3 regions of the Hansschlegelia sp. KR7-227 genome follow, and region 3 is predicted to be linked to each of the others. Evidence: predicted binding sites of a transcription regulator. Region 3 holds the regulator's gene; each other region holds the start of a gene.
What was found. Region 3 encodes PhoB, which activates phosphate uptake and scavenging genes when phosphate is short. Its sites were predicted from a motif close to TGTCATNNANCTGTCAT; they were not measured.
Positions count from the first base shown of each region.

Region 1: the regulator PhoB is predicted to act here: its motif matches at 1,159-1,175, upstream of ACO2RJ_RS08110 (alkaline phosphatase D family protein).
Region 2: the regulator PhoB is predicted to act here: its motif matches at 1,966-1,982, upstream of ACO2RJ_RS07765 (PhoX family protein).

Region 1 is NZ_JBMSEA010000001.1:1,735,615-1,739,839, forward strand. It holds gene ACO2RJ_RS08100 (hypothetical protein) at 1-403, shown strand, start outside; gene ACO2RJ_RS08105 (gamma carbonic anhydrase family protein) at 408-938, opposite strand; gene ACO2RJ_RS08110 (alkaline phosphatase D family protein) at 1,273-3,036, shown strand; gene ACO2RJ_RS08115 (DUF6949 family protein) at 3,099-3,398, opposite strand; gene ACO2RJ_RS08120 (DUF3126 family protein) at 3,457-3,666, opposite strand; gene ACO2RJ_RS08125 (sensor histidine kinase) at 3,811-4,225, opposite strand, start outside.
Region 2 is NZ_JBMSEA010000001.1:1,657,936-1,662,160, forward strand. It holds gene htpG (molecular chaperone HtpG) at 1-1,034, shown strand, start outside; gene ACO2RJ_RS07760 (enoyl-CoA hydratase-related protein) at 1,151-1,939, shown strand; gene ACO2RJ_RS07765 (PhoX family protein) at 2,048-4,069, shown strand.
Region 3 is NZ_JBMSEA010000003.1:95,077-99,301, reverse strand. It holds gene ACO2RJ_RS17960 (sarcosine oxidase subunit alpha family protein) at 1-782, shown strand, start outside; gene ACO2RJ_RS17955 (sarcosine oxidase subunit gamma) at 775-1,356, shown strand; gene ACO2RJ_RS17950 (DMT family transporter) at 1,364-1,678, opposite strand; gene ACO2RJ_RS17945 (helix-turn-helix domain-containing protein) at 1,834-2,529, shown strand; gene phoB (phosphate regulon transcriptional regulator PhoB) at 2,536-3,237, opposite strand; gene phoU (phosphate signaling complex protein PhoU) at 3,248-3,964, opposite strand; gene pstB (phosphate ABC transporter ATP-binding protein PstB) at 4,014-4,225, opposite strand, start outside.

The DNA of each region.
Region 1 (4,225 bases), on a different contig from region 3:
TGGCGGTCTCGCGACCGTCGCCGCGATCGTGAACGGGGGAAAGCCTCTGGCCGTGCCTAAAGCCGGCGTCGTGATCAAGGTGACGGCGACCAACCACGCCGCCACGCGGCGGCTGACGGTCCGTCCGAACTATGTCGGGCCGTTCGGCGAGGCGCCGTTCCGGGTCGCGATCTGCCCGGCGGCGATGACGAACGCCGCCTGCCTGAAATCAACCGCGCAGACGCTGTCGTTCTCCGCGGTCAAGAGCCGGCCGGCGTCCTTCAAGATAGCCGTGCGCCCGCCGACCAAGGCGCTGAACGACGCCGCGCGGCGCCGGGTGGTCGACGCGGTCTTCGAGCAGGACGACCCGGATTTCGGCCCGCTGATCGTCGGCGCCGCATCCTCCGACGTCCGCATGAAATGACGGCTCAGTCGATCCGCTTCATGCCCTCGCGGAAGCGGCGGCCGTTCGCGACGTAGCGGCCGGCGCCGCCGAGCTGGCGGATCTCGAATTCCGGGCCCAGCGTCTTCACGGCCTTCGCGGGCGATCCCAGGATCATCGAGTAATCCGGGAACTCCTTGCCCTCGGTCACGAGCGCCCCGGCGCCGACCAGGCAGAACCGGCCGATCTTCGCGCCGTTCAGCACCGTGGCGCCCATGCCGATCAGGCTGCAGTCGCCGACGGTGCAGCCATGCACGATCGCGCCATGGCCGAGCGACACGTCCTGCCCGAGGACAAGCGGAAAGCCCGGATCGGTGTGGAGCACGCAGCCGTCCTGCACGTTGGAGCGCCGGCCGATCGTGATCGACTCGTTGTCTCCCCGCAGGACCGAGCCGAACCAGACGCTCGAATCCTCCTCGAGGATCACGTGTCCGACCACGACCGCCGACTCCGCGACGAAGAAGCGGCCGTTCGCCGGCGTCTGCGGGCTCACCCCGTCGAGCGAATAGAGCGCCAAATCGCATCCCCCGGTTTCGTCCGTCGGCACGGCGGGACGCGAGCGCCCGGCCGTCCGTTCGAACCTGCTTGCGCGCGGAAATTCCAAGCGCGCCTAGGCGTTCGTTCGTCTGTGGAGGGGCTTAAAGAGCCCCTGGCGCCTTGGCAAGCTCGCCAAACGGACGGACCGCAGCGCGCGTCCCGTCGGCGCCGGGCGGCCGTCCCCCGTCGTTGACGCTCCGCGTCACGCCGCCGTCATGGCGCCGTTGCCTGTGGGCCGTAACTGGAAGCGTTCCAGGGGAAGAGGACGGGCCATGTCGGGGAACTTCAAAGACGAAGGACGGCCTTCGGGGGCCATGATCTCGCGGCGGGCGGCGCTGCAGTTGACCGTCGCGGCGGGCGTGTCCGCGACGTCCGTCACGCTCGCCGTCACCGACCCCGCGCGAGCGGCCGAAGCCGGCGCGTTCCTGCACGGCGTCGCGAGCGGCGATCCGCAGCGCGACCGGGTGATCATCTGGACGCGCGTGACCAAGCCCAACGCCTCCACGGCCATTCCTGTGGAATGGGCGGTCGCCGAGGATGAGGGCATGAAGCGCGTGGTCAGGAGCGGCAAGGCGCTGGCGCGGCCCGCCCGCGACTTCACCGTGAAGATCGACGTCGACGGGCTGAAGCCCGGCGCGACCTACTACTACCGCTTCGAGGCCGTCGGCGGCGCCTCGCCGGTCGGCCGCACGCGCACGCTCCCCGAAGACGGCGTCCGCAAGCTGAAATTCGCGGTGCTGTCGTGCTCGAACTTCGAACTCGGCTACTTCAACGTCTACCGCGAAGCCGCAAAGCACGACGATCTCGACGCCGTGCTGCACCTTGGCGACTACATCTACGAATATGCGCCGGGGCCCGGCGGCTACACCTCGCCGGCGGCAGCGCTCGGGCTGGTCCCCAAGCCGCGCGACTCAAAGCTGCTCCCGAAGGATGAGATCGTCCTGCTCGATCAGTACCGGGCGCGCCACGCGCTCTACAAGACCGACTCCGATTTGCAGAAGATCCACCGCGAGAACGTCTTCATCAACATTTGGGACGACCACGAAGTCACCAACGACGCGTGGAAACACGGCGCGGAGAACCACCAGCCGGAGACGGAAGGAAGCTGGCGGGCGCGCAAGACAGCCGGCATCCGCGCCTTCTACGAATGGCTGCCGATCCGCGAGCCCGAAGATCGCGACATCGTCGACCCCGCGACGGGCGCCCCCGAGCACCTCTACCGCGTGTTCGATTTCGGCGCGCTCGCCCGCCTCGTCATGATCGACACGCGCCAGGCCGGCCGCAACCAGCAGCTCCCCGTCGACCGGATGGTCGCCGCCTATGCCGGCCAGCCGCCCGAAGGACCGTTCCCGGTCGACGTTAATCCGAACGGCTCGACGCGCACTTTGATGGGCAAGGCGCAGGAGGACTGGTTCGCGGCCAGGATCGCCGAGTCGACGCAGACCTGGCAGCTGATCGGCAACCAGGTGCTGATGTTCTATCAGAACGCCCCGGACCTCGCGGGATCGCGGGTGCTGAGCGCGGCGCAGAAGGCCGGGTTCAACGGCGTGATCGACCAGTTGTTCGGCGCGGGCTTCTCGGCCCAGCTCGGTCAGCTCGGCGCGGCCGGCCTGCCCTTCCCGCTCGCGGCCGACGCCTGGACCGGCTACCCCTCGGCGCGGATCGAGATGCTCAAGACGCTCGCGACGGCGAAGAACCCGGTGGTCCTCACGGGCGACTCCCACAACGCCTGGACCGCCCACCTCAACCTGCCGACGGCGAAGGGGCTGGAGCGGGTCGGCGTCGAGTTCGGCGGCTCCTCGGTCAGCTCGCCGGGCTTCGAGCAATATCTGTTGGGCGTCCCGCCGGAAGCCGTCTCGGGCGTGCTGGTGGACTCCAGCCGGAGGAAGTCGCCGAGCGACCGGCTGATCTACTCCGAGCAGAGCAAGCGCGGCTACATGCTCGTGCAGGTGACGCCGGCGGCGGTCACCGTCGACCACGTCTTCGTGTCGACGGTCTTCACCAAGGGCTACACGACCGAGGCCAAGCGCTTCCGCGTGCCGGTCAACGTCAAGCGCGCGACCACGCCGGTCGCGTGATCGTCCTTCCGGCGCGGCACCCCCGCGGCCCCGGTCGCGCCGCGGGGTCTCACGCGTCGCCGTCACATGAAAGCCGCGAGCGCGGCTGCGCCGATCACCAGGCTCCAGCCGCCGGAAACGACGGTGCCGACGAAGGCGATGGGCGTGGAGCGCGGACGGGCCGGACCGAACAGCAAAGCGCGCGCCAGGATGTAGGCCGCGCCGAGCGTCACCACAGGCACGGCCGCGACCGCCGTGATGCTGCGCTCGCGCAGCAGGCCGAAATGCGCGGGACGGCCGGTCACGGCCTCGAAGCCCGACGCCGCGGCGCCCGAGATCGAGAAGCCGAGCGCGACGGTCAGGGCGCCGGAGACGAGGGACATGGCGGCAACCTCCTGCTGACCGTCAGCAAGAGGCGGGCCGTCCCGGTCTGGCGCGCTATCACTCGAGATCGGTTTCCAGGATCGCCATCTGGAAGTTGTAGGAGAGGTCGTCGTCTTCGTCGTCCCGGAACAGGACGCCCACGAACTCCTCGCCGAGATAGACCTCCGCCGAATCGTCCTTGCGAGGGCGCGCGACCACCCGGATCGTCTGGTTCTGAAAGAGCTTGCGCATGTAGCTCTGCACGCGGTCGAGTTCGCGTTTTTCCAACGTCGGCTCCTCAGGCGAAGATGTGTGTGGTGCGGCAAGATAGGGCGCGCCGCTCGTGCGGCCCGTCCGCCCGCGCGATGCGCGGCTCCGGCGCAGGGCTTGCCACGGCTCCGGGCGGGAGGCAACCCGACCGGCGACGCGTCACTACTCCGCGGCGGCCCGCTCCTCCGGCTTTCGTTCGGGCGCGGCGAGCAGCGGCCGCTCGGGCGGGCCTTCGAGCGCGCCGCTGCCGACGCGGGTCAAAGTGAGGACGGCGCGCAGGCCGGGCGCGTTGTCCTCGAGCGTCAGCGCGCCGCCATGGAGCCGCGCCACCGCGGCGGCGAGCGCCAGTCCAAGCCCCGAGCCCGGCCGCGAGCGGCTGGTGTCGAGGCGCACGAAGCGCTCCATGGCGCGCCCGCGGTCGGCGGCGGGAATGCCGGGGCCGCGGTCGGCCACGACGATGAGCGCGTCCTGGCCGGCGGTCGTCGCGGACACCGTGACCTCGCCGCCCTCGCCTGCGCCGTAGTTCAGGGCGTTTTCGACGAGGTTCGCGACCACCTGCCCGATGAGCTCGCGATTG
Region 2 (4,225 bases), on a different contig from region 3:
CCTTCGACATGTTCGATCCCGAGCGCAAGGGCCGGCTGAAGCTCTACGTGAAGAGGGTCTTCATCACCGACGACGCCGAGCTGCTGCCGCGCTATCTGCGCTTCGTGCGGGGACTGGTCGACTCCGCGGACCTGCCGCTCAACGTCTCGCGCGAGATGATCCAGCAGAGCCCGATCCTGGCGGCGATCCGGAAGGGCCTGACCAACCGCGTGATCGGCGATCTCGAGAAGCTCGCCGAGAACGATCCTGCGACCTTCGAGACGGTGTGGGAGGCCTTTGGCCAGGTCCTCAAGGAGGGCGTCTACGAGGACTACGAAAAGCAGGCCCAGCTTCTGGCGCTCGCCCGGTTCCGCTCGACGGCGTCGGGCGAAGGCTGGCGGTCGCTGAAGTCCTACGTCGCCGACATGAAGGAGAACCAGACGGCAATCTACTACCTCGCCGGCGGCAACCCCGACCAGCTCAAGGCCTCGCCGCATCTCGAGGGCTTCCGCGCCCGCGGCGTCGAGGTGCTGCTGCTGTCCGACCCGGTCGACTCGTTCTGGACAACGACCGTCCAGGGCTTCGAGGGCAAGCCGTTCAAGTCGGTGAGCCAGGGCGCCGCCGACCTCGCGCTGATCAAGGCGGAAGACGCGGAGGATAAGCCGGCGCCGGAGACCAGCGAGGCGGTCGCGGACTTCATCGCCTTCGCCAAGGCCACGCTCGGCGACCAGGCGTCGGACGTGCGCGCCTCGGATCGCCTGACCGAAAGCGCGGTGTGCCTCGTCGCTCCCGATCATGGGCCGGACCGCCAGCTCGAAAAAATCATGGCGAGCGCGGGCCGCGCGGGGGCCGGCTCGAAGCCGGTGCTGGAGATCAACCCAACCCACGCGCTGGTGACGGCGCTGGCCAAGGTCGGCGCGGAGGAGGCTGGCTTCCGCGAAGACGCGGTGGCCCTGCTGTTCGACGAGGCCAAGATCCTCGACGGCGAACGCCCGGCCGACCCGAAGGCCTTCTCCGGCCGCCTCGCCCGCGTCCTCGAGCGCGCGCTGCGCTGATCCTGGGAGGGGGCCGCGCCCGGCCGTCGGGCGGGGCGGGCATCCGACGGACGCGCGCTTGCACGTCCGTCGGAACGGCGCTCTGAATGCGCGCCTGCGCCGCCGGAGAGCCGTCCATGAGCGAAGCCCCCCTTCTCGTCGAGCGGCGCGGGCCGGTCGCGCTGATGACGCTGAACCGGCCCGAGCGCATCAACGCCTTCACGCCGGACCTGCTCGCCGCGATCGGCGGGGCGCTCGATTCGACCGTCGCGGACCGGGAGGCGCGGGCGATCGTGTTCACGGGCGCCGGCCGAGGTTTCTGCTCGGGGCAGGACATCGTCGCCTTCGCGAGCCTGCCGCCCTCGGAGCGCGACGTCGGGCGCATGCTCGAGACGGCCTACGAGCCGGTCATCGCCAAGCTGCGCGCCTGTCCGCTGCCGGTGGTCGCCGCGGTGAACGGGGTCGCGGCGGGCGCCGGCGCCAATTTCGCGCTGCTCGCCGACATCGTGATCGCCGGCCGCTCCGCGAGCTTCGTCGAGGCCTTCGGGCGGCTCGGCCTCATCCCCGACGTCGGCGGGACCTGGACCCTGCCGCGCCTGATCGGGGAAGCGCGCGCAAAAGCGCTCTGCCTGCTCGGCGAGCCGCTGCCGGCGGAGACGGCGCTCGCCTGGGGCCTGATCTGGAAGGTCGTCGACGACGACGCCCTGCTCGACGAGGCGCTCGCCGTCGCGGCGACCCTCGCCTCCCAGTCGTCGAGCGCGATCGCGCTCGCCAAAGAGGCGTTCCGCGCGTCGGCGCGCAACGGCTTCGAGGAGCAGATCGCGCTCGAACGGCGGCTGCAGTCCGAGGCCGGCGCCGCCCCCGACCACGCCGAGGGCGCGGCCGCCTTCCTCGAGAAGCGCGCGCCGCGCTGGACCGGGCGCTGACGCCGCCAAAGCCGGCGCAACAAAACCGTCATCCACCCGTCAAGCGACTGACATGGCTGCCGCCGTAATTGGAGCCGTTCCAACTCCAATGCAGGCGACGGGGAAATCATGTCAGAGGGCAACATGCTCGATCGGCGCGACGCCGCGATCGATGGTCTTGACGACGAGGCGCTCGGCATCGACCGGCCGGGTCTGCACGCCGCGCCCGGCGAGCGCCCGCAGAACGAGAGCTTCACGGACATCGTGTCGCGCAACATGGCGCGCCGGTCCTTCCTGAAGGGCGCGGCGGCCGCCGTGCCTGTGCTGATGACGACCGCGACCTTCGCGCCCTTCGCATCCAATGAGGCGGAAGCCGCCACGCTCGACGGCCTCGCCTTCGAGCCCATCAAGCCCTCCACCGCCGACAAGGTCATCGTTCCGAAGGGCTACCGCCAGCGCGCTTTGATCAAGTGGGGCGACCCGCTGTTCGACGACGTCGCGCCCTTCAACGCCAACGCCCAGACGCCGGAGAAGCAGCGCGGCCAGTTCGGCTACAACTGCGACTTCGTCGGCTACTTCCCGCTCGCGGGCGAGCGTCGCGCGCTGCTCTGCGTCAACCATGAGTACACGTCCGGCGAGGACATGTTCCGGAGCTACCAGCCCGGCCGGAACAAGAACCAGGCCGACATCGAGATCGCCGCGCATGGCGGCTCGGTCGTGGAGATCCGGCTCGAGGGCGAAGTCTGGTCCTATATCCGCGGCTCCAAGTACAACCGGCGCATCACCGGCGAGACCGAGATGGAGATCACGGGTCCGGCCGCGGGCCACGACCTGATGAAGACCTCCGCCGACAAGAACGGCACGAAGGTCCTCGGCATGCTCAACAACTGCTCCGGCGGCAAGACGCCGTGGGGCACGTGGCTGACCTGCGAGGAGAACTTCAACCAGTACTTCGCCAACAACGACCAGAACCCCGACGCCGAGCTGAAGGCGGCGCACCAGCGCTACGGCGTGACCGGCGGCGCGAGCGGACGGGCCTGGGAGGCGTTCTACGACCGCTTCGACGTGGCGAAGGAGCCGAACGAGCCGAACCGCTTCGGCTGGGTGGTGGAGATCGACCCGTTCGATCCGACCTTCGTGCCGAAGAAGCGCACCATGCTCGGCCGCGCCAAGCATGAAGCGGCGACCTGCATCCTGTCGAAGGACAGCCGCGTCGTGGTCTACACCGGCGACGACCAGCAGTTCGACTATGTCTACAAGTTCATCTCGAAGGGCCGCTACAACCCGGGCAACCGGCGCGACAACTTCGATCTGCTCGACACCGGCACGCTCTACGTCGCGAAATTCCACGACGACAACACCGGCGAGTGGATCCCGCTCACGATGACGAACCCCGCCCTGAAGGGCAAGTTCGACAGCCAGGGCGAGATCCTGATCAAGACCCGCCTCGCCGCCGACCTGGTCGGCGCGACCGCCATGGACCGGCCGGAGGACTGCCAGCCGAACCCCGTGAACGGCAAGGTCTATCTCACGATGACCAACAACACGGCGCGGACCTCGATCGTGCCGGACGCCGGCAGCGCCAAGGCCAACCCGCGCGTCCCCAACCCGAGCGGGCACATCATCGAGCTCTCCGAGGACCGGGACGACCATGCGGCGACCCGCTTCAAGTGGGAGATCTTCCTGCTCTGCGGCAATCCTACGATCGACCTGAAGACCAGCGCGGAGCAGCTCGAGCCGGGCCTCGCCTCGACCGCGACCTTCTTCGCGGGCTACGCGGACGCCGACAAGCTCGGCAAGGTCGGCGCTCCCGACAACATCGCCTTCGACAGCAAGGGCAACCTCTGGATCGCGACCGACGGGCAGCCGAGCAACGCCGACATCGGCCGGCCGAATGACGCGATGCACGTCGTTCCGACCGAAGGCAAGAACCGCGGCTATCTCCGCCAGTTCCTGAGCGGCCCCAGGGGCTGCGAGGTCTGCGGGCCGGAGTTCTCGACCGACGACCGGACGGTGTTCTGCGCGATCCAGCATCCGGGCGAGGGCGGCGGCGTGCCGAACACGATCTCGACCTGGCCGGACCGCAAGCCGGTGGTGCGTCCGACCGTCATGGCGATCCGCAAGATCGGCGGCGGGCGCATCGGAACCTGAGCCCGACGCCTCGGCGAACGTCCCTCTCCTCGCGCCTCGCGGCGTGAGGAGAGAGCGACACCTTGAAGACTGCGCCTCTTCGCCCTCCTCGCGGCCCGCCCGTGAGCCGGGCGAAGAGGCGCTTTCGTTTCATCCCTGCGCGCAACGCCCGGGAAG
Region 3 (4,225 bases):
TCTGCAAGCAGTGGCTGTGGCCCGAGCTCGACGTCCATTTCTCGTCCGTGACGGATCAATGGGCGCAATACGCCATCGCCGGCCCGCGTTCGCGCGACGTGGTGGCGGCGCTGGTCGATGAGGGCTTCGACGTCTCGAACGAGGCGCTGCCCTATATGGGCGCCCGCGAGCTCACCGTGTGCGGCGGCGTGAAGGCGCGGCTGTTCCGGCTGTCCTTCTCCGGCGAGCTCGCTTATGAGCTCGCCGTGCCCGCGCGCTATGGCGACGCGCTGATCCGCGCCGTGATCGCGGCTGGCGAGCCGTTCGGCATCTGCCCCTACGGCGCGGAGGCGCTGGCGATTATGCGCATCGAGAAGGGCCACGCCGCCGGCCCGGAGTTGAACGGCACGACCACCGCGGGCGATCTTGGCATGGGCCGCATGATGTCCAAGAAGAAGGACTTCATCGGCCGCACGCTCTCGGCGCGGGAGGGTCTCGTCGATCCGTCGCGACCGAGCCTCGTGGGCTTCCGCCCCGTCGACCGCTCGGCGCGGCTGCGCTCGGGCGCCCATTTCGTCGCGAAGGACGCCGAGGACATGGCGGCGAACGACCAGGGTTACATGACGTCGTCAGCCTATTCGCCGTCGAACGGTCACTGGGTCGGCCTGGGCTTCCTTGCCCGCGGGGCCGAGCGCATGGGCGAGATCGTCCGGGCGGTCGACCCTGTTCGCAACGAGGCGATCGACGTCGAAATCGTCTCCCCCGTCTTCGTCGACCCGGAAGGAGCGCGCCTGCGTGCCTGAGCCCCTGATCGCGCGCTCCGCGCTCCGCCCGCACGTCGCGACCGAGACGACGCCGTCCGGTCCGTCCGGCCTCATCCTGCGCGAGACAAGCGGCCTGACGCTCGCCCATGTCGCGGCGCTGCGCGGCCGGGAAGCCGAACTCGCCGAGGCCGTTCGCGCGGCCTACGGGATCGAGCTGCCGACGGCGCCCAAGCGGGCCGCGGCGGGCGACGTCGCCTTCGTCTGGGCCGGGCCCGGCAAGTGGCTGGCGACCTCCTCGGCGCCTGCGACCGACTTCTCCGTGCTGCCGGCCGCGGTGTCCGACCAGTCCGACGGCCGGACCGTCCTGTCGGTTTCGGGTCCTCGCGCCCGCGAAACGCTGGCGACGCTGATCCAGATCGATCTGCATCCGCGCGCCTTCGCTCCCGGAGACGCCGCGCTGACGCATGCGGCGTCGATCGCGATCCACCTTTGGCAGGTCGACGACGCGCCGACCTATGAGATCGCCTGCTTCCGCTCCTTCGCCGCCACTCTGTGGCGTTGGATCGTCCACGCCGGAAGGGCGCGGGACATCGACGCCCGGCTTGAGCCCTGACGGCGCGTCACGCCACGATCTTGAGGCCGGCGACGCCCGCCACGATCAGGCCGATGCAGGCGATGCGCGCGGCGGTGAGCGGATCGTCGAACAGGATCACGCCCGCGATCGCGGTTCCTGCCGCGCCGATCCCGACCCAGACCGCGTAGCCCGTGCCGAGCGGCAGCGTCCGCAAGGCGATCCCGAGCAGTGTGACGCTGATCGTGATGCACACCGCCGTCACCATGGACGGGACGAGCCGCGTCAGCCCCTCCGAATATTTCAGGCCGACGGACCAACCGATCTCCAGAAGCCCGGCGAGCACGAGGTAGAGCCAAGCCATGCGATGAGCCTTGTCGAGGGCGGGTGTGGGGAAGGGCGGCCGACAGGACATGCGCCCGCGGGAAAAGCGCGTTGCGCGCCGCGACGTCGACGCGCTTGGGGATAGCGCCGTCTTTCGCTAGCGTGTCCTAAAGTTTCCTGCGAGGAAAGATGGGCATGGCTCGAAAGTCCGCCCCGATGCGCGCCGCTGCCCATATCCCCGCCCCCGAGTCGGCCGACGCCTCGGAGCCCTCGGAGGACGAGGCCTATGTGACGGGGTCCGGCGCGCCGGCGGCGATCGAGCGCCGGACGCTCGAGCAGGCGATCGGGCTGCAGATCAGGCACCACCGCAAGACCATGGGATTGACGGTGGCCGAACTCGCGGGCGCCGCCAGCGTCTCGACCGGCATGCTGTCGAAGATCGAGAACGGGCAGATCTCGCCGTCGCTCACCACGCTGCAGACGCTGGCCGGCGCGCTCAACGTGCCGATCAGCCTGCTGTTCTCGGAGTTCGAGGAACGCCGCGACTGCTCCTACGTCGCGGCGGGGCAGGGCGTCGTCATCCAGCGCCGCGGCACCAAGGTCGGCCACAAATACGAGCTGCTCGGCCACATGCTCGGCGGCCCCGTGGCCTGCGAGCCCTATCTGATCACGCTGACCGAGGACGCAGCCCCCTACACCGCCTTCCAGCATGAGGGCACCGAGCTGATCTACATGCTGACCGGCGAAGTGGTCTACGCCCATGCCGGCAACAGCTATCACCTCAAGGCCGGCGATTCGCTGCTGTTCGATTCCGGCGCGCCCCATGGGCCGGAGCGGCTGGTCGTGAAGCCGATGACCTATCTCTCGATCATCATGTACGAGAAGGACTGACGCCCGTCAGGAGGCGCGGGCGAAGGTCTCGTCGAAGGAGTAGCCCGAGCCGCGCACCGTGCGGATCGGATCCGGCTTGCGGCCGCGGTTGATGGCCTTGCGCAGCCGGCCGACATGCACGTCGACCGTCCGCTCGTCGATGTAGACGTCGCGGCCCCACACCCCGTCGAGCAGCTGTTCGCGGGTGAACACGCGGCCGGCCGACTGCATCAGGAACTCGAGCAGCCGGAACTCGGTCGGGCCGAGATGGACCTCGCGGGCCTGGCGGCGGACGCGGCGGTTCTCGCGGTCGAGCTCGATGTCGCCGGCTTTCAGCGTGCGGGACACATGCTCGGGCTTGGACCGGCGCAGCAGCGCGCGGACGCGGGCGAGCAGCTCCGGCACCGAGAAGGGCTTCACCACGTAGTCGTCCGCGCCCGTGGCGAGACCGCGGATGCGCTCCCCCTCTTCGCCGCGGGCGGTCAGCATGATGATGGGCAGACGTTCGGTCTCCGGCCGTGCGCGCAAGCGGCGGCAGAGCTCGATCCCGGAGACGCCCGGGAGCATCCAGTCGAGCAGCAGGAGGTCGGGCGCGCTTTCCTGCAGCCGCATGTCGGCCTCGTCGCCGCGGCCGACCGAGTCGACCTCGTAGCCTTCCGCTTCGAGGTTGTAGCGAAGCAGCGTCGTGAGCGGCTCCTCGTCCTCGACGATCATGACGCGCGGGTTCATGGCGGCGGCCTCAGCGTTGACCGAACTCGATGGTGGTCGTGCTCGTCAGGTCCTGCTTCGGCCGTTCGTCGGTGAGAGAGACGCCATTCACCAGGTAGTACACCGTCTCCGCGACGTTGGTCGCGTGATCGCCGATGCGCTCGATGTTCTTCGCGCAGAACAGCAGATGCGTGCAGAAGCCGATGTTGCGCGGATCCTCCATCATGTAGGTCAGGAGCTCGCGGAACAGCGAATTGTAGAGCGCGTCGATGTCGCCGTCGCGGTTCCAGACCTCGATCGCGCGGGCCTCGTCGCGGCGGGTGTAGGCGTCGAGCACGTCCTTGAGCTGGCCGAGCGTGAGGTCGGCGATGTGGGCGACGCCGCCGGCGAGTTTGGGCGGCTGAAGCTGCCCGTCGAGCGCGACCACACGCTTGGCGATGTTCTTGGCGAGATCGCCGATGCGTTCGAGGTCGTTCGCGATGCGGAGCGCGGCGACCACCTCCCGGAGGTCGACCGCGACCGGCGCTCGGCGCGCGATGGTGCGGATCGCGCCGTCCTCGATGTCATGCTGCAGCCGGTCGATCGAGCGGTCCCACTCGATGACGCGACGCGCCAGCGGCGTGTCGCGCTGGAGCAGCGCGTCGACCGATTCGGCGACCAGCTTCTCGCAGAGGCCGCCCATCTCGGCGAGCTTGTCGCCGAGCTCCTTCAGGTCCGCGTCGAACGACGAGACGATGTGATCCGTCATGGATTTGGTGCTCTCATCCGTCACGTTGAAGCCCACTCGCTTCAGGAACTCAGCCGAAGCGGCCCGTGATGTAGTCCTGCGTTCGTCTGTCATTTGGGCTCATGAAGATCTGCTCGGTTTCGCCGAATTCGACGAGTTCGCCGAGATACATGAACGCGGTGTACTCGGAGGTGCGCGACGCCTGCTGCATGTTGTGCGTGACGATCGCGATGGTGTAGTCGGCCTTGAGCTCGTCGATCAGCTCTTCGATCTTCGCCGTCG